DNA from 2 places in the Virgibacillus salidurans genome. Region 2 is predicted to be linked to the other one. Evidence: a T-box and tRNA genes for the amino acid it is inferred to sense, from the RefSeq annotation. Region 2 holds a T-box; the other holds one or more tRNA genes.
The links. The T-box of region 2 lies ahead of alaS (alanine--tRNA ligase). A T-box ahead of a tRNA ligase gene usually reads a tRNA of that ligase, here a tRNA-Ala.

Region 1: it encodes a tRNA-Ala, which carries the amino acid that the T-box ahead of alaS (alanine--tRNA ligase) is inferred to sense. The anticodon was not compared.

Annotation. Positions count from the first base shown of each region.
Region 1 covers NZ_CP074373.1:421,092-424,515, forward strand. Annotated here, with positions in the region: gene KFZ58_RS02300 (aminoglycoside phosphotransferase family protein) at 151-714, shown strand; gene KFZ58_RS02305 (hypothetical protein) at 777-989, shown strand; tRNA gene KFZ58_RS02310 (tRNA-Ala) at 1,449-1,520, opposite strand; gene KFZ58_RS02315 (hypothetical protein) at 1,766-1,948, opposite strand; gene KFZ58_RS02320 (hypothetical protein) at 2,204-2,344, shown strand; gene ltrA (group II intron reverse transcriptase/maturase) at 2,824-3,424, shown strand, end outside.
Region 2 covers NZ_CP074373.1:2,093,985-2,097,408, reverse strand. Annotated here, with positions in the region: gene KFZ58_RS10865 (YrzR-like zinc ribbon domain) at 1-135, shown strand, start outside; gene KFZ58_RS10860 (AI-2E family transporter) at 184-1,254, shown strand; T-box leader at 1,300-1,509, shown strand; gene alaS (alanine--tRNA ligase) at 1,796-3,424, shown strand, end outside.

The sequences.
Region 1 (3,424 bases), 1.7 Mb from region 2:
GGGTTTTTGGCGATTTACTTAGAAGTATTATATAATCAGTCAAAAAAGATTAGAGTATGAAGGGGAGAAATAAAAAATATGTGGTGTTCCAGTAGTTTTAATGACAAAGCTTGAGGGAAGTGTTGAATTAAAGCCAAGGGGTATGCATGAATGGTTAGCTGGTCTTGCAGGTGTACTTGTAAAATTCATGCTGTTGAAGTCAGTGATTTTCCATGGATTTATTTTTCCTATAATGACATTTCAAAGGTTGAGATCCCGGAATGGTCTAGTGTTCCAGATGTATGGGAAAAGGCAATAGCTATTGCAAAAGGACCGCGCCCTAATGCTAAAAATAACTTCATCCATCGAGATTATTATCCTGCAAATGTGATGTGGCGTGATGGCGCAGTCAGTGGTGTCGTGGACTTTGTGAATGCCTGCCAAGGGCCATCAGGGATTGATATTGGACATTGCAGAGTAAACCTGGCGATGTTGTACGATGTTAAAACCGCTGATGGATTTTTAGATGCATATAATCGACTTGCCGGAAAAGCATTTACCTATGACCTCTATTGGGATCTTATTTCATTAATGGACATGCTTTCTGAAGAATATCCAAAAGTATACCCGGGCTGGAAGGAATTTGGTGTTATAGGATTAACGGATAAAATGATGGAGGAACGGTTGGATCAGTATGTCGTGCACTTGATGAGGGCGGTGAGTGAAAGTAAATAGATTTATATTTTTGATAGTTTTTTATATGTATCGTGGTATAATATTAGGAAAGGAGGGTGGATGTGCAGGAGAAATTAAATACTATTTTAGAACATTTGGAAATCCTACAACAAGGTCAAGTTCGATTTGAGGAAAACTTGAATACCTTTGGCAAGAGGCTGGATCGAGTTGAGCAAAATTTAAATACCTTTGGAGAGAAACTTGGTCAAGTAGAAAAAGTTAATAAATTCTTGCTGTTAATCAAACTCGTATGGAAGAAAGACAAATTCGCCTAGAAGTGAATCAAAAATCATTTGCAACCAGTCAGGCTCGTTTAGAAGAGAAGTTTGATAATTTTACGGTTGAAACGAGAAGTCATTTTAAACATGTTCAGTCATAATTGGATCGACCTACAAGTTAACTCTACATTTGAACCCCAAGTAATACATCTTTCACAGTAATCTTCAGAGAAAACAAGCATCATATCTCAACCTCCTAAGAAATTATATTTCCTGAAAAAATATTGTGGAGTATAAAAAGGTTAGCTGGACACTCTAGTAGAACGTCCAGCTAACCTTTGCTTCATTATGGAGCATATCGGGCTCGAACCGATGACCTCTTGGCTGCCAGCCAAGCGCTCTCCCGAACTGGATGGTTTCACTACAATAATAAAAATGAGGCTCTACAACCTTTTTCGAATTAAAAAACACTCTTCTCATTCTGTAATTAGAATAAGTAAGAGTGATGTTTTGAAATGGAGCTGACGGGATTCGAACCCGTGACCCTTTGTCTGCCAGACAAATATTCTCCCACTGAACTACAGCCCCATGATGTAATATAGTTAAAAATCGCAAGCAAAACCATTATATAATTTTGATGGGATTATATCAAGTTTTTAATTTGTGGCTTTGAAATAAAGTTTGATACAATTATGTTGATATGGTGGATTCTTTTAATTCCGCAAACGGGCCATATTATGGAGTAAGGCTTATTTGACTAACGCAGCAAGTTAGTTTAATAAGCTATTTTATACATAATAAAAGACGGTCAAAAAAGCACCGTCTATATATAGCTACTTATTATGTGTTATTTCTTTGTAATAAAGGTAATCGACTTTATGTTTGGTAGCCATTAACTGTGAAGCCAAAACCGCCGTATAAACAGTGGTTAGTACAATTGCTCCAACACCAAGACCTGTAAGGTTTAGTTTATTAGATCCAGTCACTCCATTATTACTTGTCGTTGCTTCTTCCATTTTATCCCCCCTAATTTGTTATAGGGGTATTATCTGCAATGGCATTTAAACTTATACCATAAAAATAAATAACTGATAGAAATTTAATCCAAAACGAATAAAAATTAGTAGCATTCCTGCAATTAAACTTAAGTTTGTGATGAAATGTACTTAAGCTAACGGGCGCCGTTCGACAAGCTATGCTATAAGCGCTTTGAAGCGTGAAATGCAGCGGATTACTTATAGTTAATCCAAACTTTACAACGGAGGATGGGAATGAAGGAACCATGTTTCCCGAAACCATCCCGTCAATACTCCTGCTTGCGTCATGACTGGCAGGTCATGGGGTTTGAAGTACAGGTAGATTCGGCAGAACGAAGGCTGAAGCCACTCCGTAGGAGAAGGTATGCCAACTGATATGCCGCGCGGCTGAAAAACTGGATATGGTGAGAATGGTTTCAGCGAAATGAAACTGACGAATAACCGAATATACAGGTCTAAAGTTTGAACATAGGGAAACTTATGTCCTATCTAGCGATGGGGTGAGTGGTGTGCAGTAAAAATGCGCCCTATGAAACACGCTATACCGGACAAAGGCGGTATCCAGCTCACAGGCTTCCAGGGGAACACCTAAGTTCAGTACGGATAGCTAGGTTGTAAGGGACTTGGAAAACAAGGAACGTTGAAACAAGGACTGTCATCCGAAACGGTTGCTATAAGGCTTATGCCAAAAAGCATTTATCCTTGCGAGGGTAGGGGCATGACTGACGAAGTTCCTGTAATGGGAATGGAGGAACAGCCCCAAGTCTAATGAAATGAAAAGTTATTTTCCACACGTGCATTGCACCGGTCGGGTAGGAACGTGGGAACATCACTCCAATAGGAGGGATGCCACAGTGCAAGCTTTGCGATATTGGGATTACTACGATATGACGGAAACGTTTACGGATCTGTATGATAAAAGTTTGAATCAACAAGCTTTTTCACATCTTTATGATGTTATCACATCAAGAGAAAATATCTTGCTTGCTTATCGTACTATCAAGTCCAACAAAGGGTCTAAGACACCTGGAACGGATAGAAGAACGATAAGCGATATGAAAAAATGGTCTGAGGAAAAACTTATGATGGAAATCCAAAACCAGCTAGAAAACTATTGTCCGAAAAAGGTTAGACGAAAATGGATTGAAAAAGATAATGGAAAGTGGAGACCCCTTGGCATCCCTTGTATGTTAGATCGAATCATTCAACAATGTTTTAAACAGGTACTTGAACCGATTGCGGAAGCCCAGTTCTATAATCATAGTTACGGATTTAGACCATTACGTTCTGCGCATCACGCCATGGCAAGAATTCAATTTCTAATCAATCAAGCCCATTTTCATTTTGTGGTGGATATTGATATAAAGGGATTCTTTGACCATATTAACCATACATTACTTATTAAGCAACTATGGAATATGGGAATTCAAGACCGAAAGGTACTAGCTTGTATTG
Region 2 (3,424 bases):
TATTATTGCTGGACGTGTTTTATTGAGATGTCTGTGATCAATAATGAATTAACAATCCATCAAGTAGAAGCGGATGGTTCCTTGAGTTCTCTTAATGATCTGTTTTCTGAAGAAGAAAGAAAAATGCAATGGTAACCTTTAGCTGCAAAAGCAAAATCACTTTTGTACTAAGGGGAGATTTATATGATCCAAAATAAAAAAGCAATACGTTTTCTTTACTGGCTTATCACCGGTATTTTTGTTTTTTTATTTATCTATTTACTTGTTAATCTGTTCCCATTATATGGAGCCTTTTTTTCATTTATATTGCGGTTGTTATCTCCATTTCTTGTTTCGCTGTTAATCGCCTATCTTCTTTACCCCGTCATAAAAAAATTGCATAACTACAATATACCAAGAGGATTAGCTATACTTTCCATTTATATATTATTTCTTGGTGGTTCAGCTTATTTAATTTACCGTGTTTATCCTGCTGTAATCCATCAGCTACAGGATTTAAATGAGCAATTGCCCGTTTTAATTGATATGTACGAAAATCTCATTTATCAGTTATATGAATACACATCATTTTTACCGGAGGCAGTTCATGATAAGATAGACGCATTGATCACAAGGGTTGAGACTGGGCTGGAAAATATATTGGATAAACTAGTCGGTGGCGTTACAAGGATTTTTGATGCGATTATATTTCTTACTGTCATCCCTGTACTCGTATTTTATTTCCTGAAGGATTATCATAAACTAAAGGATTACTTTAAGAAATTTATCCCGAGGAAATATCGGCCGCAGACAGGAGAACTAGTTTATGCTATTGATAAGAGCTTGGGAAATTATATACGTGGGCAATTACTTGTTTCGTTATTTGTTAGTCTAGCAACATGGATTGTTTTCCAGTTTTTAAACATAAATTATGCGCTGTTGTTAGCAATTATTATGGGGATTACTAATCTTATTCCTTATTTCGGACCAATTATAGGAGCCGTTCCAGTGGTGGCTATTGCGCTTACAACGTCCTGGGAATTAGTTATATTTGTGAGTATTGCGATATTAGTTATCCAGATTATTGAAGGGAATTTGTTATCACCATATATTGTCGGGAAAAGTATTAATATCCATCCAATCGCGATTATATTTGCTTTATTATTAGGTGGGGATTTGTTTGGGGTCATTGGGTTGATTGTCGCCGTACCTCTATTAACAATAGGTAAGGTGGTCACAGAACATATCCTAGCAATGAGACGCAGTATTGATTGACATTCGTCTAAAAGTTTCTTATACTATCGCTAAGATTATATAAGTTAATGCGCCCTGAAGGTTATGAGTACGTGGCGTTCGGTTTAAAGAGAGGGATTTTCATTTGGCTGGAAAAAATCCTAAATGCAGAGTCATGGAAAGCTAAACTGGAGTACGGTTAATACCCGTCGGTTTCATACCGTTAACATGACTGAGTGATGAATAATTTTTTATTGTTCATAATTAGGGTGGTACCGCGCTTGTCTCGTCCCTGTAGTGATACAGGGAGGGGATTTTTTATTTTGGCTCTTTTCGTAAGTATTGTTGCTTTTAATCTTCGCAGTTGCTAGAAACTGTAGCGTAAGTGTTGTTTGCTATAATCGCCGTTCGGGTGAGCGAAGTGTATTTCCGTAGCAGTGGATTACAGGCATATCAAGATACAAGGCAGTTTATATCCTTTGTGCAATAGCAACAAATGTTTTTGGTGGGCCGAACCTTTGGTGCAGTCCCAATCTTTTAGACAACATCTTTTATTTTCAATGTTTTATAAGGAGGGTAATAAATGAAACAGTTAACATCGGCTGAAGTAAGGCAAATGTTTATTGATTTTTTTAAAGAAAAAGGACATCGTGTTGAACCAAGTGCTTCATTGGTCCCTAAGGAAGATCCAACATTATTGTGGATAAACAGTGGGGTAGCAACTTTAAAGAAATACTTTGATGGTCGCATTATTCCGGATAATCCGCGTATTGTCAATGCACAAAAGGCAATTCGTACAAATGACATTGAAAATGTAGGGTATACGGCAAGACATCATACGTTTTTCGAAATGCTTGGGAATTTCTCCATCGGTGAGTATTTTAAAAAAGAGGCGATTGAATGGGCTTGGGAGTTTTTAACCAGTGAGAAATGGATAGGCTTTGATGATAAATTATTATCCGTGACAGTACATCCTGAGGACGATGAGGCCTATGATATTTGGTTAAATGATATCCAAATTCCAAAGGAACGTATTATACGCTTGGAAGAGAATTTTTGGGATATTGGTGAGGGGCCTAGTGGACCAAATACGGAAATATTCTATGACCGCGGAGAAAAATATGGGGATGATCCAAGTGATCCAGAGCTTTACCCTGGCGGAGAAAATGAACGCTATTTGGAAATATGGAACTTAGTGTTTTCCCAGTTTAATCATAATCCGGATCACACGTATACCCCACTTCCTAAGAAGAACATTGATACCGGTCTTGGTCTGGAACGAATGGTTTCCGTAATTCAGGACAAACCAACAAATTTTGAAACAGATTTATTCATGCCTATTATTCGCAAAACTCAAGTTTTAGCAGCAACTACGTATGGAAAGGGAGTAGAAAGTGATACGGCATTCAAGGTAATTGCAGATCATATTCGTACCGTAAGTTTTGCTATAGCTGATGGGGCAGTTCCATCAAATGAGGGACGAGGTTATGTGTTACGGCGATTGCTTCGAAGAGCTGTTCGTTTTGCAAAAGAAATCGGTATAGAGAAACCATTCATGCATGAGTTAGTCCAAACGGTTGGAGAAATTATGAAAGATTTCTATCCAGAGGTTTTAAAACAAAAAGAATTTGTTGAAAATATTGTAAGAGTGGAAGAAGAACGTTTTCATGAAACCCTAAATGATGGACTCGAAATATTAACATCTATTATAGAAAAAGAAAAAAGTAAAGGAAGTACTGTCTTTCCTGGTGTAGAAGTTTTTCGCTTGTATGATACGTATGGATTTCCTAAGGAATTAACCGAAGAATATGTCGAGCAGCAAGGCTTTACCATTGATGAAGAAGGTTTCAATACTGAAATGGAAAAGCAGCGTGAGCGGGCCAGAAATGCACGCCAGAAGGTTGATTCCATGCAAGTACAGGAAGGTATTTTAAGTGAAGTAGATGTAGATAGTACGTTTATCGGCTATGATTACCTAGAGATAGAAACCAGAATCGAAGCCATTATAAATGGAAAAGAAGAAGTAGAATCAGCTAATGCGGGCGATGATGTATTTATTTTTCTTAAGGAAACGCCGTTTTATGCTGAAAGCGGTGGTCAGATAGCCGATAAAGGCTGGATTTATGCAGATCATGCGTCTGCTTATATTGAAGATGTACAGAAATCTCCTAAGGGACAACATGTTCACCGTATGACTGTAAAGGACGGAGTG